Linked DNA regions of Telluria mixta. The protein of the gene in region 2 interacts with the protein of the main gene of each other region in a pairwise test. Links are inferred from orthologs where the notes say so. Each region holds a gene or a part of one and is shown on either strand. Other genes may lie near its edges.

Region 1 (11,970 bases), 1.1 Mb from region 2 along the record:
CGAGGACACGCGCAAGACCGGCGCGCTGCTGACGCGCTTCGGCTTGAACAAGCAGATGATCGCTGCGCACCAGCACAACGAACGCGAAGTCGCCGAGAAAATCATCACGCGCCTGCGCGCGGGCGAACGCGTGGCGCTCGTGTCGGATGCGGGCACGCCGGCCGTGTCCGACCCGGGCGCGCGCATCGTCGACGCCGTGCGCGACGCCGGCCTGCACGTCGTCCCCGTGCCCGGCTCATCGGCTGCCATCGCGGCGCTGTCGGCAAGTGGCCTCGTGAACGACCGCTTCTATTTTGTCGGCTTCCTGCCCGCGAAGACGAAGCAGCGCGAAGCGGAACTGGCCACGCTCAAGGCCGTGCCGGCGACGCTCGTGTTCTATGAGGCACCGCATCGCATCATGGACTGTGTGGAATCTCTCGTCGCCGCATTCGAGCCGACGCGCCAGGTGGTCTTTGCGCGTGAGCTTACGAAATTGTTCGAGGAAATCCACCGCTGCCCGCTTTCTGACGCCCTGGCTTGGGTGAAGGCCGATGCCAACCGCGAACGCGGCGAATTCGTCGTGCTGGTCGAGGGCGCGCAGACGGAGGACGATGAAGGCGATGTCGAAGCGGAGCGCGTGCTGCGCATCCTGCTGGAAGAGTGTTCGGTGAAACAGGCCGCCGCGCTGGCGGCGCAGATCACCGGGAAAAAGAAGAACGCGTTGTACGAGCGGGCATTGCAGATCAAGGGCGCCGAGTAGGCATCGTTACCACTTGCACCCGCTGTCCTTCTTGTCCATCGCGAGGAAGATCGGCGCCAGCAAGCCCCCGGGCACGCCATCCTTGCAGTCCGGCCGCTTGGCCTGCTTGATCGCCCGTTCGAACTTGCTTTCCGTTTGCAGTTGCGGTTTCGGCAAGCGTTCGAGCGCCGTGCCCACCTTGTCCGGATCGGGTTCGTTGGCCAGCTTCGACGCCATGCCGCGCGCCATGCTGCGGGCGGCGTCGACGTCGAAATGCCGCGTCGTCGCAGGTTCCGGCGGCGGCGCGGGCGTGTCCGGTGCCGGTTTCACGGCATAGGTTTCCTCGGTCGACTGGCGTTTTTCCACTGGCACGGCGATCACGGGGCGGGTTTTCTTGGCGGGAGGCTGCGCGCGCGGGATCGGTTTGGCCGGCGTCTCGGCCGGTTTCACTTCGACGGGCGGCGCTGGCGGCGGCGGCGCGGCTTGTAAACGGATCGTGAGCCGTTCCGGCGGCGCGGCGGGCAACGTCGTTGCGGGCTGGCGATAGACAGCGAGCAGCACCACGTGCGCGAGCACCGACAGCGCAATGCCCGCCGCGATGCGGTTGACCTGCTTGCGGTCGGGGAGGGCGCCGTCGATGTTGTCGATTGCAAACGTCACGTCTTCACCTGTACGGAAAACCACGAATTCACGGGCTTTCCTTGACCTGGACAGTACCCGGACGGTATGATGGCTGTCTTCGGAGTGTAGCGCAGCCCGGTAGCGCATCTGGTTTGGGACCAGAGGGTCCAAGGTTCGAATCCTTGTACTCCGACCAGTATAGCAAGAGGCCGACGAGAGATCGTCGGCCTTTTTCATTTGTTACAAGCTCTTCTTCGCCAATAACGCATTGCCCGCGCGGCTCGCGCCCTTGCGGCCGAGATGCTGCGAAATGAACGCGCCCGCCTCCACGACGAGATCGAGGTCGATGCCCGTCTCGATACCCAGTCCGTTCAGCATGTAGACCACATCCTCCGTCGCCACGTTGCCCGTCGCCCCCTTTGCATACGGGCAACCGCCCAGGCCCGACACGGACGAGTGGAAGATCGTGACGCCCAGTTCCAGGCTGGCGTAGATGTTGGCGAGTGCCTGGCCGTAGGTGTCGTGGAAGTGGCCGGAGATGCGGTCCAGCGCGAACGCGCGCGCCGCCGCTTCCATCACGGCCTGCGTCTTGCGTGGGGTCGAGACGCCGATCGTGTCGGCGATGTCGATTTCATCGCAGCCGAGGTCGCGCATGCGGCCCACGACGTCGGCGACGGCATCCAGCGGCACGTCGCCCTGGTACGGGCAGCCGAACGCGCAGCTGATGCTGCCGCGCAGGCGCAGGCCGTTGTCCTTCGCTGCTTTCGCCACGGGTTCGAAGCGCGCGATGGATTCCGCGATCGAGCAGTTGATGTTCCGCTGCGAGAACGCTTCCGACGCGGAGCCGAAGATCACGACTTCATCCGCTTTTGCGGCCAGCGCCGCCTCGAAGCCCTGCATGTTCGGCGTCAGCGCGGAATACAGCGTGCCGGGACGGCGCGCGATGCCGGCCATGACCTCCGTGCTGGTCGCCATTTGCGGCACCCACTTCGGCGAGACGAACGACGCCGCCTCGATATTGCGGAAGCCCGCGCGGGAAAGGCGGTCGACCAGTTCGATCTTGACCGCGGCGGACACCGCTTCCTTTTCGTTCTGCAGCCCGTCGCGCGGGCCGACCTCGACGATCCTGACGTGTTTGGGGAGTGAATTGTGCATGGTGGTTTCCTAGTAGCCGCGGGCGCGGTCGACGATGTCGTCGATGGCCTCGCCCCGTTCCAGCTTCTCGATCTTCGCCGCGATCTGGCGCACCGCTTCCTCGCGCAGGGTGAGCGCGGAGATGTGCGGCGTGATGGTGATGCGCGGCTCGTTCCAGAACGGATGCGGGGCCGGCAGCGGTTCGTTGCGGAACACGTCCAGGGTGGCGCCCGCGATGTGGCCGGCGCGGATCAACGCCAGCAGGTCCGGCTCGGCCAGCAGCGCGCCGCGTGCCACGTTGATCACGTAGGCGCCTTCGGGCAGCTGCGACAGGTGCGCGCGGTCGAGCAGGTTCGTCGTCTCGGGCGTGAGCGGCAGCATGCAGACGAGGACCTGCGTGCCGGACAAAAAATCGCCCAGTTCGTCCATGCCGGCAAAGCATGGCACGCCCGGCACGTCCTTCGGCGACCGGCTCCAGCCGCGCACGGGAAACCCGAGCTGGCGCAGGGTGCGCAGCACGGGCATCCCGAGCTTGCCGAGGCCCAGCACGCCGACGGTGAAGTCGGCCTTGCGACGGCGCGTTTCCAGCGGGTTCCAGATGCCCTGGCGCGCCTGCTGTTCGTAATCGTCGAAGCGGCGGAAGTAGCGCAGGGTCGCATACGCCACGTACTCCGCCATCTGCTCGGCCATGCCCGCATCGCCCAGGCGGACGATGGGGACGGGCGGCAGCGCGTCGCCGAACTTCAGCAGCGCGTCGACGCCGGCGCCCATCAGGAAGATCGCCTTCACGTGAGCCAGCTGGTCGAGCAGCTGCGGCGTCGGCGCCCACACGACGGCGTAGTCGCAAGGTGGTTGCGACGCCAGCGACATGTTCTCGCGCCACACGACGGTCTCCGCGTGCGGCAATGCATCAGCAAAATCACGGGCCCACGGTTCGATGACACCGTCACCCCTGTACAGCAGTATCCGCATCATTCGTCTCCTGATAATTGTTATGGATTGCGTGTGCTGTCTCGTTGGTGTTTCTGCGCCGTGGTCTCCGCCACGGCGTGTATTACGCTGCCGCCTTGAAGGCCAGCAGCGGTGCGCCATCCGCGACCTGGTCGCCGACCTGGTACAAGACTTCCTCGACCAGGCCATCGCTCGGTGCGGCAATCGTGTGTTCCATCTTCATCGCTTCCATGATCACGAGCGGCTCGCCCTTTTTGACGAGCTGCCCGCTGGATGCGATCACCGCCACCACCTTGCCCGGCATCGGTGCCGTCAGGCGGCCGTCTGCCGTTTCGTGCTCGCCGGCATGCGCGAGCGGGTCGTGCCAATCCAGCACGTGGTGCAGGCCGCCGGTGAACACGTGCAGCGTTTCGCCGTCGCGCCGCACCGTGCCCTGGATGGCCTGGCCGTCCAGGCGGATCGCGTAGCGGCTGTCATGCTGCGAGACAAGCGCCAGCGGATGCGGCTTGCCGTCCGCTTCGAGCGTCCACCCGTGCGCATGATAGGCCATGTCGATTGCATAGACCTTGGCCTGGGTCGTGGCCGCGTACTCGTCGCCGAATGCCAGCCGGCGGCGGTACGTGCCGTTCATGCGCCAGCCGTGGGTGCTGGTCCACGGGTCGGCCGCGTTGCTGCTGGTCGACGTTTCCGCCGCGACGAGGGCAACGGCCGCCAGCGCCAGCGCGGGCAACGGTGCCGGACCTGCCGGCGGGAACAGCGTTGCCGTGTTCCGTTCGATCAAGCCCGTGTCCAGGTCGGCATGCGCGAAGGCATCGCCTTCGACGAGGCGTTTCAGGAACGCGATATTCGTCGCGAGGCCGACGATGTGGAATTCGGACAGCGCCTGCGCCATACGCGCCAGCGCCTGTGCGCGGTCCGCGCCCCACACGATCAGCTTCGCGATCATCGGATCGTAGAACGGCGAGATGGCATCGCCGGCGCGCACGCCGGAATCGATGCGCACGTCGCCCAGTTCGAACGCCACGTGGCTTGGCGTATCCATGCACTGCAGCGTCCCGATCGAGGGCAGGAAACCCTTCTCCGGATTTTCCGCATACACGCGCGCCTCGATCGCGTGGCCGTGGATCGTGAGTTCATGCTGCTGCTTCGGCAGCGGCTGGCCAGCGGCCACGCGCAGCTGCCATTCGACGAGGTCCGTCCCCGTGATCATCTCGGTCACGGGGTGCTCGACCTGCAGGCGCGTGTTCATCTCCATGAAGTAGAACGTGCCGTCCTGGTTGGCGATAAATTCGACGGTGCCCGCGCCCACATAACCCACCGCGCGCGCGGCCGCGACGGCCGCTTCGCCCATCGCGGCGCGGCGCTCGGGCGGCATGCCGGGGGCCGGTGCCTCTTCCAGCACCTTCTGGTGACGGCGCTGCACGGAGCAGTCGCGTTCATGCAGATAGACGCAGTTGCCGTGCGTGTCCGCGAACACCTGGATCTCGATGTGGCGCGGGCGCGTAAGATATTTTTCGACGAGCACCTTGTCGTCGCCGAAGGACGAAATGGCTTCGCGCTTGCACGACGCGAGCGCGGCCTGGAAATCCTCGGACCGTTCCACCACGCGCATGCCCTTGCCGCCGCCACCCGCGCTGGCTTTCAGCAGCACCGGGTAGCCGATGCGGTTCGCTTCCGATTGCAACAGTTCCGGATCCTGCGCATCGCCGTGATAGCCCGGCACGAGCGGCACGCCCGCGCCTTCCATCAGCTGCTTGGCGGCCGATTTCGATCCCATCGCGCGCATCGACGATCCCGGCGGGCCGATGAACACGAGGCCCGCGGCCGCGCAGGCTTCCGCGAATTCCGCGTTCTCGGACAGGAAGCCGTAGCCCGGGTGGATCGCCTGCGCGCCGGTGGCCAGCGCCGCGGCGATGATCTTGTCGCCGCGCAGGTAGCTGTCCTTGGCGGCGGCGGGGCCGAGCAGGATCGCTTCATCGCAGACCGCTACATGTTTCGCGCCGGCGTCGGCTTCCGAATAGACGGCAACGGTCTTGATGCCGAGGCGGCGCGCGGTGGCGGCGACCCGGCAGGCGATTTCGCCACGGTTGGCGATGAGGATCTTCGTGAACATGGGTGTCTCGTCTGTTTTATATGTTGTGAAACTCGGCTTGTGGCCTGTGACTTCGATAAAACCTGGCTTGTGGCCCGACAGCGTTGTGGCCCCCGAGGGGGCCGTGGGATCAGCAGCCGCAGCTTTCCTTCTGCACCGACTCCAGCATCGCCGAGCGGGTTTTCAGGCCCAGCTTTTCCAGCAGCTTGCGGTCGTCGTCCGCTTCCGGATTGTCCGTGGTGAGCAGCTTGTCGCCGTAGAAGATGGAATTGGCGCCGGCCATGAAACACATCGCCTGCACGGCTTCGCCCAGCTCGCGGCGGCCGGCCGACAGACGCACGCGCGCCTTCGGCATCGTGATGCGGGCGACGGCGATCGTGCGCACGAATTCGATCGGGTCCAGCGGCGGCAGGCCGTGCATCGGCGTGCCTTCGACCTGCACCAGGTGGTTGATGGGCACCGATTCCGGATACGGGTTCATGTTGGCCAGTTGTGCGATCAGGCCCGCGCGCTGGGCACGCGTCTCGCCCATGCCCACGATGCCGCCGCAGCAGATCTTCAAACCGGCCGTGCGCACGCGGCCCAGCGTGTCCAGGCGGTCGCGGTATTCGCGCGTGGAGATCACGTCGCCGTAGAAGTCCGGCGAGGTGTCGATGTTGTGGTTGTAATAGTCCAGGCCCGCCTGCTTCAGTTGCTCGGCCTGGCCTTCTTCCAGCATGCCGAGGGTCGCGCAGGTTTCCATGCCCAGCGCTTTCACGCCGCGCACCATGGCTTCGACCTTTTCCATGTCGCGCTCTTTCGGGCTGCGCCATGCGGCGCCCATGCAGAAGCGGGTCGCCCCCTTGGCCTTCGCTTCGCGCGCGGCGTCCAGCACGGTGTCGAGGTCGAGGATCTTCTTCGCCTCGACGCCCGTGTCGTAGCGCGCGGCCTGCGGGCAGTAGCCGCAGTCTTCCTCGCAGCCGCCCGTCTTGATCGACAGGAGGGTCGCGAGTTCGACGTCGCCGTCGGGGAACTCGGCGCGGTGTGCCTGCTGGGCGCGGAACATCAGGTCCGGCAGCGGCAGTTCGAACAGCGCGAGCACGTCGGCCAGCGGCCAGGTGGCGTCTTTCGGCAGGGAGGCCGGCGTGACCGGCGGGTGGAGAGTAACGACTTGGGTCATTTCGGATTCCTTGTTTTGGTTAGGCGCGCTTGGCCGGCCATCCCGGCAGGCTCGCGAGCTCGATATGGGGGGCCGCCGCGGCGGCCGTCGGTTCGTCCAGGCGCGGCACGCGGCCGAGCAGTGGTGCGGGCAGGCGGCGTTCGAGTTCCGCGACGTTTTCGTCCGCGAAACGCATGTCCGGGTCCACCTGGTTGGCGACCCAGCCCGCGAGCACGAGGCCGCGCGCGACGATCGCCTCGGCCGTCAGTAAAGCATGGTTGATGCAGCCCAGGCGCATGCCGACGACGAGGACGACGGGCAACCCGAATTGTACGGCCAAGTCGGCGCTGTCGAAATCGTCGGAGAACGGCACGCAGAAACCGCCTACGCCTTCGACGACGGTCGCGTCGGACGCGCCCAGGATTTCGGCATACGCCGTCAGGATGGGCACGGGTTCGATGGTCACGCCTTCCAGCGCGGCCGCGATGTGCGGAGCGCACGGTTCGCGCAGCAGGTACGGCGTCGTGATCGATTGCGGCAGCTGCACGTTGCCGGCCGCGCGCAGCATGGCGGCGTCGTCGTTGTGGAGTATACCGTCGCGTTCCTCGGCGCCGGCCGCGATGGGCTTCATGCCGCACGCGCGCACGCCGTGTTGCACGAGTTTATGGAGGATGGCGCTGGAGATCAGCGTCTTGCCGATCTCCGTGTCGGTGCCCGTCACGAAGCAGGCGAAGCGCGTCGGCACGCCTTCCGCGGCCAAGGGCGCGGGATGGCGGCCGGCACCGCGGTGGCCGTCGGCGCCACGTCGATGGCGCCGACGGATTGTTCGGGCTCGTTGAGGCTCATGCCCAGGTCCTTTCCAGCTGGTTGAGCGCAGTAATCAACTGCGCGACGTCTTGTTCGGTATGCGCGGCGGACAGCGTGACGCGCAAACGCGCCGTGCCCACCGCCACGGTCGGCGGACGGATCGCCGGCACCCATAGGCCTTGTTCGTGCAGGCGCGCCGCCACGGCCATCGCCTCGTCGTTGGCGCCGATGATGATGGGCTGGATCGCCGTCGTCGACACGGGACGCTGCCAGCGTTCCAGACGCAGGCCCGCGTCCAGTTGCGCGATGCGCGCACGCAGGTCGGCGCGACGTTTTTCGCCTTCGTCGCCCTCGATGATATCGACACTGGCCAGCAGCGCGTGCGCGAGCGCGGGCGCGGCGGCCGTCGTATAGATGTACGGGCGCGCGCGCTGGATCATCAGCTCGATCACGTCCTCGTGCGCGGCGATGAACGCGCCGCCCACGCCGGCCGCCTTGCCCAGCGTGCCGATGTAGACGAGGTTCGGCGAGCGCAGGCCGAAATGTTCCAGCGCGCCGCGTCCGCGATCTCCCAGGACGCCGAAGCCGTGCGCATCGTCGACGACGAGCCACGCGCCATGGCGTTCGCACAGGGCCAGCAATTGCGGCAGCGGGGCGAGGTCGCCGTCCATGCTGAACACGCTGTCCGTGACGACGATTTTGGTGGGCGCTTCGCTCGCGGCCAGTTTCTCTTCCAGCGCGGCCACGTCCCCGTGCGGATACACGGTCACGCCCGCACGCGCGAGGCGGGCACCGTCGATCAGGGACGCGTGGTTCAGCGCTTCCGAGAAGATCATCGCATCGGGCGCGCTGCCCAGCCCCGTCAGCACGGCGAGGTTCGCCATGTAGCCGGTGCAGAAGTACAGTGCGCGTGCGGATTCGAGGTGCGGCGCTTCGAACGCGGCCAGTCGCTCTTCCAGCAGCGCATGCGCGCGGCTGTGGCCCGACACGAGGTGCGACGCGCCGCTGCCGGCGCCATACAGGCTCGCGCCTTCACGCAGCGCTGCCACGACGCGCGGGTGCGCGGCGAGACCCAGGTAATCGTTGCTGCAGAATGCGAGCATGTCCCGGCCGTCGACGACCTGGCGCGGTGCGCAGGGCGTCTCCGCCGTGCGGCGGTGGCGGGTCAAGTTGCGGCTTGCCAGCTCGTCCAGCTGGGCGCGGACGTTGTCGATCAGGTTCGTCATCATTCGGCGATCACTTCTTCGAACACCTTGCGCGTGCGCGCCGCGAGGCCCACGATCTCTTCCTCGTCCAGCACGTACGGCGGCATCAGGTACACGGTGCGGCCGATGGGCCGCAATAACAGCTCGTTTTCCACGGCGCTCGTGAAGAAGCGGCGGGCGAACGTCGAGGCGCGCTGCGTGTCCGGCTCCACCGCGTCGAACGCGAGGATCATGCCGCGCTGGCGGAAGTTCGTCACGCGCTTGTGATCCAGCAGCGGCGCCAGTTCCACCATCAGGCGCGTGGCCGTCTCGCGGTTCCTGTTCAACACGTCGTCGTCCCGGAAGATCTGCAGGGTCGCCAGCGCGGCGCGGCAGGCCAGCGCGTTGCCCGTGTAGGAATGCGAGTGCAGGAAGCCGCGCGTGATGTCTTCGCTGTAGAACGCCTCATACACCTTGTCGGTGGTGAGGACGAGCGACAGCGGCAGATAGCCGCCGCTGATGCCTTTGGAAAGGCACATGAAGTCCGGCCAGATCGCGGCCTGTTCGCACGCGAAGAACGTGCCGGTGCGGCCGCAGCCGACCGCGATCTCGTCGGCGATCAGGTGCACGTGGTACTTGTCGCACAGCTCGCGCAGACGCTGCAGGTACAGCGGGTCGTGCATCGCCATGCCCGTCGCGCACTGCACGAGCGGCTCGACGATGATGGCGGCGATGCGGTCGGCGCGCTCCGCGAACAGCGCCTCGACATCCTTCGCCGCACGCAGCGCGACGTCCTGCGCGGACTCGCCGTCGACGGCGTTGCGCGCATCCGGTGACGACACGGTCCGCGCGGCGCGCAGCAACGGGCCGTAGGCATCCTTGAACAGCGCGACATCGGTCACGCCGAGCGCGCCGACGGTCTCGCCGTGGTAGGAACCCTGCAGGCAGACGAATTCCTGCTTGTCCGCATAGCCCGCGTTGCGCCAGTAATGAAAACTCATCTTGAGCGCGATTTCGACGGCGGATGCGCCGTCCGATGCATAGAACGCGTGGCCGAGCTGGTGACCCGTCAATGCGGCCAGCTGTTCCGACAGCTCGATCACCGGTTCATGCGTAAAACCCGCGAGCATCGCGTGTTCCAGCTTGTCCAGCTGGTCTTTCAACGCCGCGTTGATGCGCGGGTTCGCGTGGCCGAACAGATTGACCCACCACGAGCTGATGCCGTCCAGGTAGCGTCGGCCTTCATGGTCGTACAACCACGGCCCCTTGGCGTGGCTGACGGCGATCAGCGGCACCTCTTCGTGGTGCTGCATTTGCGTGCATGGATGCCAGACGCTGCGCAGGCTGCGCGCGATCCAGTCGGAGGAAGTGGTGGTGGGTTTCAATCTACGTCCTGTTTGGTCTAGCTAGTCCAGCCATGAAGGCCGGCGTTTTTCGAGAAATGAGGCGACGCCCTCGCGCCCTTCGAGCGACGCGCGGATGCCCGCGATGCGGCCCGCCGTGTCTTCCAGCAGCGCTTCCGTGACGGGTGCACCGGCGATCTCGCGCACGAGCGTCTTCGCTTCGCGCACGGCGTTCGGGCTGTTGTTGGCCAGCGCCTGCACGATGCCGGCGACCTTCGTGTCGAGGTCCGCGGCCGGCACGATCTCGTGCACGAAGCCGATGCGGTGGGCTTCCTTCGCGTCGAAGCGTTCGGCCGTGAGGAACCAGCGGCGCGCGGCCTGTTCTCCCATCGCCTTGATCACGTACGGCGAGATCGTCGCGGGGATCAGTCCAAGCTTCACTTCCGACAGGCAGAAGTTGGCCGTATCGACCGAGACGACCACGTCGCACGCGGCCACGAGGCCCATGCCGCCGGCGTAGCAGTCGCCCTGCACCTTGGCCACGACAGGCTTCGGGCAGACATAAATCGTGCGCAGCATGTCGGCGAGGCGCATGGCGTCGGCGCGGTTTTCGCTGTCCGAATAACCGGCCATCTTCTTCATCCAGTTCAGGTCCGCGCCGGCGCAGAACGCGGGGCCGTTCGCGGCCAGCACGATGGCGCGTACGAGCTCATTGCGTCCCAGTTCGTCGAAGGCGAGAGCCAGTTCCGCGATGCTTTGTTCGTTGAACGCGTTGCGCAGGTCGGGCCGGTTCAGCGTGACCTGGCCGATGCGGTCCGTGATCGTGACGGTGAGGGTCTGGTAGTCCATGTCTGTCTCCTCACATGCGGAACACGCCGAACTTCGTGTCCTCGATCGGCGCGTTCAGCGCGGCCGAGAGGCCCAGGCCGAGCACCATGCGCGTATCGGCCGGATCGATCACGCCGTCGTCCCACAGGCGCGCGGTGGCGTAATACGGGTGGCCCTGGTGTTCGTACTGTTCCTTGATCGGCTGCTTGAACGCGGCTTCTTCGTCCGCACTCCACTGGCCGCCGCGCGCCTCGATGCCGTCGCGCTTGACGGTCGCCAGCACGGACGCCGCCTGGTCGCCGCCCATCACGGAGATGCGCGCATTCGGCCACATCCACAGGAAGCGCGGCGAGAACGCGCGGCCGCACATGCCGTAATTGCCGGCGCCGAAGCTGCCGCCGATGATCACGGTGAACTTGGGCACGGAGGCCGTCGCGACCGCGGTCACCATCTTGGCGCCATTGCGGGCGATACCTTCGTTCTCGTACTTGCGGCCGACCATGAAGCCGGTGATGTTCTGCAGGAAGACGAGTGGGATCTTGCGCTGGCAGCACAGTTCGATGAAGTGCGTGCCCTTCAGCGCGGATTCCGAGAACAGGATGCCGTTGTTGGCGATGATCCCCACCTTCATGCCGAAGATGTGGGCGAAGCCGCAGACGAGCGTCGAGCCGTAGCGCGCCTTGAATTCGTCGAACTCGCTGCCGTCCACGATGCGCGCGATGACTTCGCGCACGTCGAACGGTTTTCTCGTGTCGACGGGGATGACGCCGTACAGCTCTTCCGGCGCATATTTCGGCTCGCTGCTTTCACGCAGCGCGCCCTGCTGGGGTTTCACGCGGTTCAGGTTCGAGACAATCGTGCGCGCGAGCGCCAGCGCGTGGGTGTCGTCCTGCGCCAGATGGTCCGCGACGCCGGACAGGCGCGTATGAACATCGCCGCCGCCGAGGTCCTCGGCCGTGACGACTTCACCCGTCGCCGCTTTCACCAGCGGCGGACCGCCCAGGAAGATCGTGCCCTGTTCCTTGACGATGATGGACTCGTCGCTCATCGCCGGGACGTATGCGCCGCCGGCCGTGCAGGAACCCATCACGACGGCGATCTGCGGGATGCCTTTCGACGACAGATTCGCCTGGTTATAGAAGATGCGGCCGAAA
Region 2 (11,944 bases):
GCCTGCGTCACAGCCATGAGGTCAAGGCCCACGTCCAGCTCGATTACAGTCCCGACCTGCGCACCGATTCCCTCGCGTTCGCCCTGCTGGGCGCGGCGAGCAGCCTCGCGCGCGTGCGCGCCGGCACGGCGCTCCCGCAGGCGCTGGCCGAGGTGTTCCAGGCGTACGACGCCCCACCGCAGGCGCGCGGCGCCATCCAGGACATCGCCTACCGCGCCATGCGCCAGCTGGGCCGCAGCGGCATCCTGCTGGGCATGATGACGAGCAAGGCGCCCGAACCCGCCATGCTGGCCGGCCTGCTGGAATGCGCGCTGGCGCTGCTCGATCCGCCCGAAGGCAGCGAGCCGCCTTATGAAGCCTTCACAGTCGTCGACCAGGCGGTCTTCGCCAGCTCCGCCCACCCGGATTTCGCGCACGCGAGGGCGATGGTGAACGCCGTGCTGCGCCGCTTCCTGCGCGAGCGCGAGCAACTGGTCGCCGCCGCGCTGCGTGACCAGGTCGCCCAGTGGAATTATCCGCAGTGGTGGATCGACTCGGTGCGCACCGCGTACCCGGCCGACTGGCAGGCGATCCTCCAGGCGGGCAACCGCCAGCCGCCGCTGACCCTGCGCGTGAACCGCCGCAAGACGGACGTCGACACCTATCTGAAAACGCTGGCCGCGGCCGGCATGCGCGCGGAGCAGGTGGGGCCGAGCGCCGTGCGCCTGGCCCAGGCCGTTAACGTGGCGCAGATCCCCGGCTTTGCCGACGGCCTTGTCTCCGTGCAGGACGCGGGTGCCCAGCTGGCCGCGCCGCTGCTCGACCTGAAAGACGGCATGCGCGTGCTGGACGCCTGCGCGGCCCCGGGCGGCAAGAGCGGACACATCCTGGAGACGGCCGACGTCGACCTGACGGCGCTGGATGCCGACGCGCGCCGCCTCATGCGCGTGGACCAGAATCTGCAGCGCCTGGGCCTGTCCGCGACCGTCAAGGCGGGCGCGGCGGAAGCGACGGATTGGTGGGATGGTCGTCAATACGATCGTATCCTCGCCGACGTGCCGTGCACGGCCTCCGGCATCGTCCGCCGCCACCCGGATATCCGCTGGTTACGACGCAAGAGTGACACCCACCAACTTGCAACACTTTCCAGCAAAATACTCGACAATCTTTGGCAGATGCTGCGGCCCGATGGTAAATTGCTGTTCGTGACATGTTCGCTCTGGCCGCAGGAATCGGAAGCGCAGGCCGCCGCCTTCGCGGCGCGCCACGGTGCGGTCCGTCTCGATGCGCCGGGCCAACTGCTTCCTCGAAGTGGCGCCGGGCAGGATCATGACGGTCTGTTCTACGCCCTATTCCAGAAGGCCGGAGCGTGAGCAATCCCGACAACGCTTTTTAAGGCTCTGGCCCTAGTGACTGTACGATTTTTCCTCCTCCTCGCCTGCCAGCTGCTGCTGGCATTGACATGCGCCACGGCGCAGGCGGCCGAAGGGATCGAAATCACCCGCGCCAGTATCCAGGCTTCCGACGATGGCTACCGTCTCGACGCCAGGTATTCGTTCGACCTGACGCCCGGCCTCGAGCAGGCCATCCAGCACGGCGTGCCGCTGTCGTTCACCACCGAGATCGAGCTGACCCGGCCGCGCTGGTGGTGGACCGACGACCATGCCGTGTCCTCGCGCCGCACGCTCAAGCTGAACTACGACGTGCTGTTCCGGGTCTATCACGTCTCCGCCCCCGGCAGCATCCAGCAGAACTTCGACACGCTCGACGAAGCGCTGCTCGCGATCCGGGCGCCGGCCCGCTGGCTGATTGCCCGCAAGGGCGATCTCAAGCCGGGCGAGACCTACAATGCCACCGTGCGCATGTTCATGGACCGCGAATACCTGTTGAAGCCGCTCCAGGTCGATGCCCTGAATAACTCCGATTGGCGCCTGGCCTCGCACAAGAAGACCTTCACCTACCGTGCGGAGTAAGCCGTGATCCGGGCCCTGCGCTATGCCCTCGTGATCGGCAGCGCGATCGCGTCGATCCTCGTTTTCCTTCTCGCCTCCGCCTCCAGCAACACGGGCTTCTTCGCCCGCAATTTCGCCTGGCTGTTCGGCCTGATCATCGTCGTAGCCGGCGCGCTGTTCGTGCTGGTGATGGTCGCGTTCTGGCGTCTCTATTCGCGCTACAAGGCGGGCAAGTTCGGCTCGCGGCTGATGGTGCGGTTGATGGTGCTGTTCGGGGGGATCGGTATCCTGCCCGGGCTCGTCGTCTTCATGGTGTCAGTGCAGTTCGTCTCGCACTCCATCGAGTCGTGGTTCGACGTCAAGATCGAAGCCGCGCTCGACTCAGGCCTCAATCTCTCCCGCGCCGCGCTCGACGAAGCCCTGGCCGACCTGAGCGCCAACGCCGGCACCGTCGCCGCCACCCTGGCGGGGCAGGGCGAACAGGATGCGCAGACGATCCTCGCGCGCGCGCTCGACGACGGCAACGGCATGCAGAGCGCGCTGCTGCTGAATGCGGCCGGCAAGCCCGTTGCCAGCGCCACCGAGGACCGCCGCGCCGTCGTCGGCCCCTCCGACCTGCCCACGCCGCAGATGCTCAAGCAGGCCGCGATGCCGGGCGGTTACGCGCGCCCGGAAGGCGGCATCGACGACGACTTCCGCGAGGCGCACGACGAGGCGCCCACCGCCCTCGACGCCGCCACGGGCCTGCGCCTGCGCGTGGTCGTCGCCGTGCCCGAACCGCCCGGCATGGCGCCGCGCTACCTGCAGCTGACGCAGTCCGTGCCCGTCAACCTGGCGTCCAACGCCGCCGTGCTGTCGACCGCCTACCGCGAATACCAGGAACGCTTCGCGGCGCGCCGGGGCCTGAACAAGATGTATATCGGCGAGCTGACCTTGACCCTGCTGCTCGCGATCTTTTCCGCCATCGGCGCCTCGTTCCTCATCGCCGGCAATCTGGCGCAACCGCTGCTCGTGCTGGCCGAGGGCACGCGTGCGGTCGCGGAGGGCGATCTGTCGCCGCGCCCGATCGTCGAGACCAACGACGAACTGGGCACGCTCACGCAATCGTTCAACGCGATGACGGGCCAGTTGTTCGAAGCGCGCTCCGCCGTCGAACGCAACCGCGCGGCGCTGGAAAGCGCCAAGGCCCACCTGGAATCCGTGCTGGCCAACATGTCGGCCGGCGTGATCGTGATGGATGCCGACGGCGTCGTCGTCAACTCGAACGATGCCGTGCACCGCATCCTGCAGGTCGACGTCGCGTCGCTGGCCGGCCGCCCGCTCGACGAGATCGAGGGGCTGGAGGTGTTCGCCGGCGCCGTCACCCGCGCCTTCTCGGCGCAAAGCGCGCAATCGGCCGCTGGCCGCGGGCGGGGGCGCGCGCACTGGCAACAGCAGATCGAGATCCCGCGCCGTGCCGGCACCGGCGACGACCACGACCTCACGCTGCTCGCGCGCGGCTCGCGCCTGCCGGTGGGGGCGGGCAGCGGCTTCATCGTCGTGTTCGACGACATCTCCGACGTGATCTCGGCCCAGCGTTCCGTGGCCTGGGGCGAGGTCGCGCGCCGCCTCGCGCACGAGATCAAGAACCCGCTCACGCCGATCCAGCTGTCGGCCGAACGCCTGCAGATGAAGCTGGCGGACCGCGTCGACCCTGACGCCGCGGCCCTCCTCAACAAGGCCACCGACACCATCGTGAGTCAGGTGGCCGCGATGAAGCGCATGGTCGACGACTTCCGCGACTACGCGCGCACGCCGCCGGCCGTGCTGCACCCGCTGGACCTGAACGACCTGATCGACGAGATCCTGAACCTGTACCTGTCCGAGGACGGCTCGGACGTGATCCATCCGTCGCTCGCCCCCGGCCTGCCGCGCGTGATGGGCGACGCGACCCAGCTGCGCCAGGTGATCCACAACCTGCTGCAGAACGCGCAGGACGCGCTGGCCGACCGCCCGCCGCAGGACGACCCGCCCCGCATCGACATCGTGACGGAAGCCATCCACTACGTCGGCGCCGACGGCGGCACGGGCACCGCGGTGCGCCTGGCGATCGTGGACAACGGGCCCGGTTTCGCGCCGAAGATCCTGTCGCGGGCGTTCGAACCGTACGTCACGTCGAAGGCGCGTGGCACCGGCCTGGGCCTGCCGATGGTCAAGAAGATCGTCGACGAACATGGCGGCCGGATCGACGTCGCCAACCGCGCCGACGGAAGTGGCGCTTCGGTATCGATTTTGCTGTTAAAGTTAGCGCCAGAGGCGAACTTGGCCGAAGCGTGAATCGCGCATAGAATCTTGGCTGTATAAAGGAGCGCGCGTCAGCGTTCGAACAGCGTCTCCGTAGAGAGAGTCAGATTAAAAAGGCATAACAAGATGGCGAACATACTCGTAGTTGACGATGAAATGGGCATCCGCGAGCTGCTCTCGGAAATCCTTGGCGACGAGGGACACGCGGTCCAGCTGGCGGAAAACGCGCAGCAGGCCCGCCAGGCGCGCCAGCAGGGCGCCCCCGACCTGGTGCTGCTCGACATCTGGATGCCCGATACCGACGGCGTCACCCTGCTCAAGGAGTGGCAGCGCGACGGCCTGTTGACGATGCCGGTCATCATGATGTCCGGCCACGCCACCATCGACACCGCCGTGGAAGCGACCCGCATCGGTGCCCTGAATTTCCTGGAAAAACCGATCGCCCTGCAAAAACTGCTGAAAGCGGTGCAGCAGGGCCTGCAGCGCGGCCAGGAAGTGGCGCGCGCCCCGGCGATCGCGCCGCGTCCGATGGCGACCGTCGCCTCGGTGTCCTCGCCCGTGCCCGAGCCGAGCGCCGCCGCGCAGCCGATGTATGCGCCGCAGCCGCAGGGCGGGTCGATGGGCGCGTCGATGGGCATGGCCCGTCCGGTCAGCAACGGCGAGGCGCATGCGCACGGCTACACGCTGTCGTTCGACCTGCCGCTGCGCGAGGCGCGCGACGCGTTCGAGCGCATGTACTTCGAACACCACCTGGGCCGCGAAGGCGGTTCCATGACCCGCGTGGCCGAAAAGACGGGCCTGGAACGTACCCACCTGTACCGCAAGCTCAAGCAGCTCGGCGTCGAACCGGGCAAGCTGGGCAAGAAGAGTGCACAGTAATCCCGGAGGTGGGGACGATGCGCGCACCGTCCTGACGCTCGTCACCGGTCCGGGCGCCGCTGCGCGCGAAGCGGCCATCGCCGCCCACCTTTCCGATCTGCATGAAGACCGCACGCAGGCCATCATCCTTGAAGGCCTCGCGTCCGGCAGCTCCCCCCTCGACGACCTTCCATCCGGCCAGACAGTTGCGCGGATCGCGCCCGGTTGCCTGTGCTGCACCGGTAATCTGGTTTTGCGTGTAACATTGAATCGCCTGCTGCGCCAACGACCCCGCCGTATCTTCATCGGTGTCGCGGACAGCGAGCATCTTGATCAGTTGCGATCGTGGCTGCAGTCCGAGCCATACGATCAGCTGTTACGGCTGACTTCCGACCTGAAGGCCTGAATCTCCCGCAGCGTGTTGATGGCATTCGTAACAAGTTGTAGAGGTTCTTGAATTCGGTTCCAGTGGCCCCACCTCTTAATCGAAGTGGAAAGAAAGTGGAAAGTGCGCCGTCCGCCGCCGGGCGGCCCTTGCACCCATCTGATCGAGTGAAGGAGTCATCATGAACATGATCTATAACAGCGAACAGTACAGCGTTGTCGAATTTGGCGTCGATCACAACCTCGAAGCCCTGCGCTTCGGCGGCTACGAGATCGTCGACAAGTCCGGCCGGCGCGAAGCTTTCATCGGCGGCAAACTGGCGCAAGCGTTCCGGCGTGATGTCAACAACCTGATCGCGAGCGAGCCGACCATGGAGGAAATCGACGATTTCCTGGGTTCGTACGATACCCTGATGAGCCAACCGGTCGTGCTGCACTGAGTCTCCCCCCGGGCCGGACATGCCGTCCGACCACCGCTCTGCGTGACGCAGCCTTGTTCGGGCCGGCGACGCAGGGCACCATCTTCCTTATTTCCAAACACTTTTTCCTCATACCGGCTTTGCGTTCGCGCATGGTAAGCTTGACCCATGTGTCAGCTACTCGCCATGAATTGCAATGTCCCGACGGACATTGTGTTTAGTTTCACCGGCTTCGCCCATCGGGGCGGACGCACGGACACGCATCACGACGGCTGGGGCATCGCGTTCTTCGAGGGATCCGGCGTGCGCCATTTCGTCGATCACCAGGCCGCCATCGCGTCGCCGATCGCGGAACTGATCAAGCATTACCCGATCAAGTCGCTGAACGTCATCGCCCATATCCGCAAGGCCACGCAAGGCCAGGTGGCGCTGGAAAACTGCCACCCGTTCGTGCGCGAGATGTGGGGCCGCTACTGGGTGTTCGCCCACAACGGCGACCTCAAGGGCTTCGATCCCATCCTCGACGGGCCGTACCGCCCGGTGGGCAATACCGACAGCGAACAGGCCTTCTGCTTCCTGCTGCAGCAATTGCGCGACCGCTTCGGCGACACGCCGCCCGCCATGCCCGTGCTGCGCGCCGCGATTGCCGACCTCGTCGCCATCATCGCCCGCTACGGCACGTTCAACATGATGCTGTCCGACGGCACGGCGCTGTTCGCGCACTGCTCCACGAAGCTGTGCTACGTGATCCGTCAGTACCCCTTCGACAAAGCCTGCCTGGCCGACGAGGACTTGTCCGTCGACTTTTCCCAGGTGACGACGCCGAACGACCGGGTCGCCATCATCGTCACGACGCCGCTCACGACCAACGAAACGTGGACGGAATTCGCGCCGGGTGAATTGAAGGTTTTCGTGGACGGCCTGCCGCAATCCTGACAAAGTTTTTTACAGGAAATCATTTTCACATAGTCACCGGGCGGCGGAATGCGTTAAAGTATCTACGTTCCCTTGCTACAAGAGTCCATGATGACCGATACCGCCGCGAGCCTGGACCACGCGAACTATCCCCTGCGCGTGCGTGACTTCTACCTGGGGCGTCAGCCGGTGCTCGACCGCAACCAGGCCCTGTATGGCTACGAACTCCTGTTCCGCAGCGCGCGCCAGGGCGAGGCCGACGAGACCGGCCTGTCCGCGACCGCCGCCGTGATCGCCCATGCGGCGCAACTGGGCCTCGCGCGCGCGATCGGCGACGCCACCTGCTTCCTGAACGTGGACGCCGAAGTCCTCGCAAGCGACATCTTCGCGTTCCTGCCGCGCGACCGGACGATCCTCGAGATCGTGTCCGACGTCGTGCCGGACGACGACCTGCTGGCGCGCATGCGCGCACTCGCGGGCCACGGTTTCCGCTTCGCGCTGGACGGTGTCGACGGCGACAGCCTGCGCCTGCAGCGCCTGCTGCCGCTGGCCGCCTTCGTCAAGCTGGACCTGCGCAGCGTGCCCCCCGCGCAGCTGCCGAACCTCGTGCGCCGCCTGCACGGCATGGAAAAGACCGTGGTCGCGGAAAAGGTCGAGACGCGCGACACCTACCAGGCCGCGATGAACCTCGGCTTCGACTACTTCCAGGGCTATTATTTCGCGCGTCCGTCCGTGCTGGGCGGCCGCAAGCTGTCGCCGTCGCAGCTGGCCGTCGTCGACCTCATGAACCTCGTGATGTCGGACGCGGACAATGCCGACATCGAAAAGGCCGTCAAGCGCGACGTGACGCTCGCGCTGAACCTGCTGCGCCTCGTGAACACGCCGGCCGTGGGCGCGACGCAGCGCATCGATTCCGTCAGCCAGGCCCTGCTCGTGCTGGGCCGGCGCCAGTTGCAGCGCTGGCTGCAGATCATGCTGTATGCCGAACCGGCCACGCGCGGCCACAACCAGACGCCGCTGCTGATGCTGGCCACCACGCGCGGCCGCCTGATGGAGCTGCTGGCCCAGCGCCTGCGTCCCGGCCAGCGTGCCGTCGCGGACATCGCGTTCACGGTCGGCATCATGTCGCTGATGGACGTCCTGTTCGGCATTCCGATGGGCGACATCGTCGAACAGATCCCCGTCAGCGACGAAGTGCGGCAAGCCCTCGTGGGCCGCGCCGGCTTCTTCGGCGAGCTGCTCAAGCTGTCCGAGAGCATCGAGCAGGCCGACGAGAACACGGAACTCGTGCTGCCCACCTTGAAGGAGCTCCAGATCTCGGGCGACGACATGATCGAGCTGGAGATGTCCGCATTCCAGTGGTCCGACTCCGTGGTGCGTTACGCCATCTGAAGGGGGCTCGCCTGACCAGCTGCGCGTTGCAGCTGCGGTCTGCGATGCTCGCCGTACGCAAGTACGGCTGCGCTTCTCGACCGCATCTGCCGCCGCTCGCTATGGTCATGCGATGCCCCGACACGTTCCGTGTCTTCATCGATTGCGAGTGTCGTGTCCGCGTCCTTAATGTAGCCGCACCGTCGCCCTCGCGGCCTCGTCGCGGATCGGCATGGCGGCATCGTCGAACGACGGCGGACCGAAACGCCCGCGCGCGTCGCGGCTGAATCCATAGTTCTCGCTCGGGATGCCGATCAGGTTGCGGTCCAGTTCACCGTTGCTGTTCTCGTCCTGGTAGGCCAGCACGGCCCACGTCCCCGCCGGCACCCCTTTGATCGTCACGACCGTCTCGCCGTCGCGGGCGGGCACGGAGCCCGTGTACGCGCACTGCTTGAGGAAGCGCTCGCGGTCGCACACGGCCACGTTGACGTTGCCCTTGCCGCCGGCTGTGTTGGTGACGTGGACGTCGATCGTCGCGGCGCGGACGATCGCGGGCAGGGAGAAGAGCAGGAGGGCGGCGATACGAAGTGTCATGGGGTCCTCGCGGGAATTATGTTAGGCTCGGCGCATCTTCAATGAGGTGCGCGCCATGCTGTGGAATACCGTCATCGTCGTACTGACCGTCATCGCGATGGAAGTGTTTTCCATCGTCGCGCACAAGTACGTGATGCACGGCTTCGGCTGGGGATGGCACCGCTCGCACCACGAACCCCGCACGGGCTGGTTCGAGAAGAACGACCTGTATGCCGTCGTGTTCGCGGGCGTGGCCATCGCGCTCATCTACGCGGGCACCGAGGGAAGACATCCGCTCGAATGGATCGGCGCCGGCATGACGGCCTACGGCGCGCTGTACTTCGTCGCGCACGACGGCCTCGTGCACCAGCGCTGGCCGTTCCGGTACGTGCCGCGCCAGGGCTATCTGAAGCGGCTGTACCAGGCGCACCGGATGCATCATGCGGTGGCGGGCAAGGACGGCGCCGTGTCGTTCGGCTTCCTGTATGCGCCGCCCGTCGCCACCCTCAAGCGCCGGCTGCATGCGCTGCACGGTGGTGCGCCGCGCGCCACAGTCCGGCCGGACGAGACGCCGGCTTCCTGAACCGCGACGCGAGCGCGTCGATCCCGCCCAGTGCCAGCAGGCGCAGCTTCGTCGCGCGCGACGTGCCCGCGCGCGTGTCCCAGGCGCGTGCGCCGCGGCGCTTCACTTCGATGCCGATCTGGCGATACACGCGGCGCGCCGTCGCGATGGCCCAGGCCGAGCGTAGCGGCAGGGCGGCGACGCCGTCCATCGCCGAATCGTAGTAGGGCTCCGCATGGTCGACGAGGCGCGCGGCCACGCGCGCGAGCGCCTCGCGGTGCCGTTCGTGCGCGACGTCGGCGACGGGGATGTTCGCCTCGCGCAGCCACGCCGCGGGCAGGTAGACGCGGCCGATACGCGCATCCTCGACGATGTCGCGCGCGATGTTCGTCAGCTGGAACGCGAGGCCGAGGTCGCACGCGCGGTCCAGCACCGCAGCATCGCGCGCGCCCATGATGGATGCCATCATCAGCCCGACGACGCCGGCCACGTGGTAGCAATAGCGCAGGGTGTCGTCGATGGTCTCGTAGCGCACGTCCGCCGCATCCATCGCGAAGCCGGCCAGGTGGTCGAACGCGTGGTGCGGCGAAATCGCGTGGCGCAGCGCGACGTCCTGGAACGCGGCGAACGCCGGGTCGGATTGCGGCTCGCCCGCGTAGGCACTGAGCGTCAGGTCGCGCAGGCGCCCGACCTGGGACGTGGCATCGACGGGTGCCGTCGTGTTGTGGCCCAGTTCCTGGCCGTCGACGACGTCGTCGCAATGGCGGCACCACGCGTACAGCATCAGCACGCTGCGGCGCGTGTCCTTGTCGAACAGCTTCGCCGCGGCGGCAAAGCTTTTCGAGCCGACGCGGATGGTTTCTGTCGCGTGATCCAGCAGCGCTTCACTCATGCCTGCGCCTCCAGCATCAGGCCAGCCGTCGCCTTCGCGGAGCCGATCACGCCGGGCACGCCCGCGCCAGGATGCGTGCCTGCCCCCACGAGGTACAGGTTAGCCAGGTCCGCGTCGCGGTTGTGCGGCCGGAACCACGCGCTTTGCGTGAGGATCGGCTCGAGCGAGAACGCGGAGCCGAGGTGCGCGTTCAGCTCGTCGCGGAAGTCGAGCGGCGTGAAGATGCGGCTCGTGACGAGCTGGCTGCGCAGGCCGGGCATGTAGCGCTGCTCGAGATAGTCGAAGATGCGGTCGCGGTAGCGCGGCCCTTCGACCGTCCAGTCGATCGGCGCATTGCCCAGGTGCGGCACGGGCGCCAGCACGTAATGGCTGCCGCAGCCGGGCGGCGCCAGCGACGGGTCCGTGATGCACGGCGCGTGCAGGTACAGCGAAAAATCGTCGGCGAGGGCGTTGCCGCCGAAGATGTCCGTAATCAGCTCGCGGTAGCGTGGGCCGAAGCAGACCGTGTGGTGGCGCAGCTGGTCGTGGTGCCGGTCGAGGCCGAAGTACAGCACGAACAGCGAATTCGAAAAGCGCTTCTTGCGCAGCGTATCGGCCTGCGCCGCGCCGCGGGGATGTGCGCCCAGGAGATGCGCGTACGTGTGCACGACGTCCGCATTCGACGCGATGGCATCCGCCTTGAACAGCCGGCCGTCCTCCAGCCGCACCCCGGTCGCGCGCGCGCCGCTCGTTTCGATCGCGGCGACGGGCGCATTGAGTTCGATGCGCCCGCCCAGGTCTTCGAACAGTTTTACCAGGCCGCGCACGAGCGCGCCCGTGCCGCCGCGCGGGAACCACACGCCCCACTGGCGCTCCAGCGCGTGGATCAAGGTGTAGATCGACGACGTGGCAAACGGATTACCGCCCACGAGCAGCGAGTGGAACGAAAACGCCTGTCGCAGGTGCTCGTCCTGGATGAAGCGCGACACGATCCCGTACACGCTGCGCCACGCCTGCAGGCGCGCCAGTTGCGGCCCGGCCGCGATCATGTCGCGGAACGACAGGAACGGCACGGCGCCCAGTTTCAGGTAGCCTTCCGCGAACACGGCCTGCGAGTACGCGAGGAAGCGCCGGTAGCCAGCGACGTCGGCCGGGTTGCGCGCGTGAATCTGGCGGTCCAGCGCTTCCTGGTCGTTCGCGTAATCGAAATAACTGCCGTCTTCCCAGCACAGGCGATAGAACGGAGAAACGGGCAGCATCTCCACGTAGTCGGCCATGCGCCGGCCCGCGGCCGTGAACAGTTCTTCCAGCGCGGACGGATCCGTGATCACGGTGGGGCCGGCGTCGAACACGAAGCCTTCGTCTTCGTACACGTAGGCGCGGCCGCCCGGCTTGTCGCGCTTTTCCAGCAGCGTGGTCTGCACGCCCTGCGCCTGCAGGCGGATGGCCAGTGCCAGGCCGCCGAAGCCGGCGCCCACGACCACGGCGGTATTCGATGCGTTCATGCGGATGTCCCGATCTGGTGAGGGTGGATGCGGCGCGCCGCGTCCAGTGCCTGCAGCACGGGGACGGGCGGCTTGCCGGACAGGATGCGCGCCTTGTCAAGCAGGGTCGTGCTGCCCGCGTAGAAGCGGGCGATCAGCGGCGCGGGCAGGCGGTAGAAGCGCTGCATCACGCGCCAGCGCGCGTCCGGGCTGCCGGCCAAAAACAGCATGCGGTTCAGCAGGCGATAGAAACCTTGCTCCCGCCACGTGGCGCGCGCATCGGCGCGGATGGC

The links.
Region 1: the proteins of P0M04_RS04510 (region 2) and bioB interact in binary tests that used the Escherichia coli proteins (3 or more experiments, as listed by UniProt). The link is inferred for Telluria mixta from one-to-one orthologs.

Annotation. Positions count from the first base shown.
Region 1 is NZ_CP119520.1:2,114,350-2,126,319, forward strand. The notes cover bases 4,662-7,489. They hold bioB (biotin synthase BioB), read right to left. Parts: upstream 6,676-7,489; coding sequence 5,647-6,675; downstream 4,662-5,646. Other genes in these bases: P0M04_RS09450 (acetyl/propionyl/methylcrotonyl-CoA carboxylase subunit alpha), read right to left, coding at 4,662-5,537; bioD (dethiobiotin synthase), read right to left, coding at 6,695-7,399. In the rest of the region: rsmI (16S rRNA (cytidine(1402)-2'-O)-methyltransferase), read left to right, coding at 1-739; P0M04_RS09430 (hypothetical protein), read right to left, coding at 746-1,378; P0M04_RS09440 (hydroxymethylglutaryl-CoA lyase), read right to left, coding at 1,580-2,494; P0M04_RS09445 (2-hydroxyacid dehydrogenase), read right to left, coding at 2,504-3,445; more of P0M04_RS09450, read right to left, coding at 3,528-4,661; bioF (8-amino-7-oxononanoate synthase), read right to left, coding at 7,497-8,687; bioA (adenosylmethionine--8-amino-7-oxononanoate transaminase), read right to left, coding at 8,687-10,030; P0M04_RS09475 (enoyl-CoA hydratase/isomerase family protein), read right to left, coding at 10,052-10,837; P0M04_RS09480 (carboxyl transferase domain-containing protein), read right to left, coding at 10,848-11,970. UniProt on the Escherichia coli protein: Catalyzes the conversion of dethiobiotin (DTB) to biotin by the insertion of a sulfur atom into dethiobiotin via a radical-based mechanism.
Region 2 is NZ_CP119520.1:1,003,146-1,015,089, reverse strand. Bases 5,126-7,927 are described here. They hold P0M04_RS04510 (class II glutamine amidotransferase), read left to right. Parts: upstream 5,126-6,043; coding sequence 6,044-6,811; downstream 6,812-7,927. Other genes in these bases: P0M04_RS04505 (EAL and HDOD domain-containing protein), read left to right, coding at 6,902-7,927; P0M04_RS04515 (BTH_I0359 family protein), read left to right, coding at 5,639-5,896; P0M04_RS04520 (GTPase), read left to right, coding at 5,126-5,478. Outside these bases: 16S rRNA (cytosine(967)-C(5))-methyltransferase RsmB, read left to right, coding at 1-1,352; P0M04_RS04535 (DUF4390 domain-containing protein), read left to right, coding at 1,389-1,952; P0M04_RS04530 (sensor histidine kinase), read left to right, coding at 1,956-4,247; P0M04_RS04525 (response regulator), read left to right, coding at 4,341-5,093; more of P0M04_RS04520, read left to right, coding at 5,083-5,125; more of P0M04_RS04505, read left to right, coding at 7,928-8,182; P0M04_RS04500 (DUF2141 domain-containing protein), read right to left, coding at 8,348-8,755; P0M04_RS04495 (sterol desaturase family protein), read left to right, coding at 8,811-9,317; 15-cis-phytoene synthase CrtB, read right to left, coding at 9,241-10,188; P0M04_RS04485 (phytoene desaturase), read right to left, coding at 10,185-11,672; lycopene beta-cyclase CrtY, read right to left, coding at 11,669-11,944.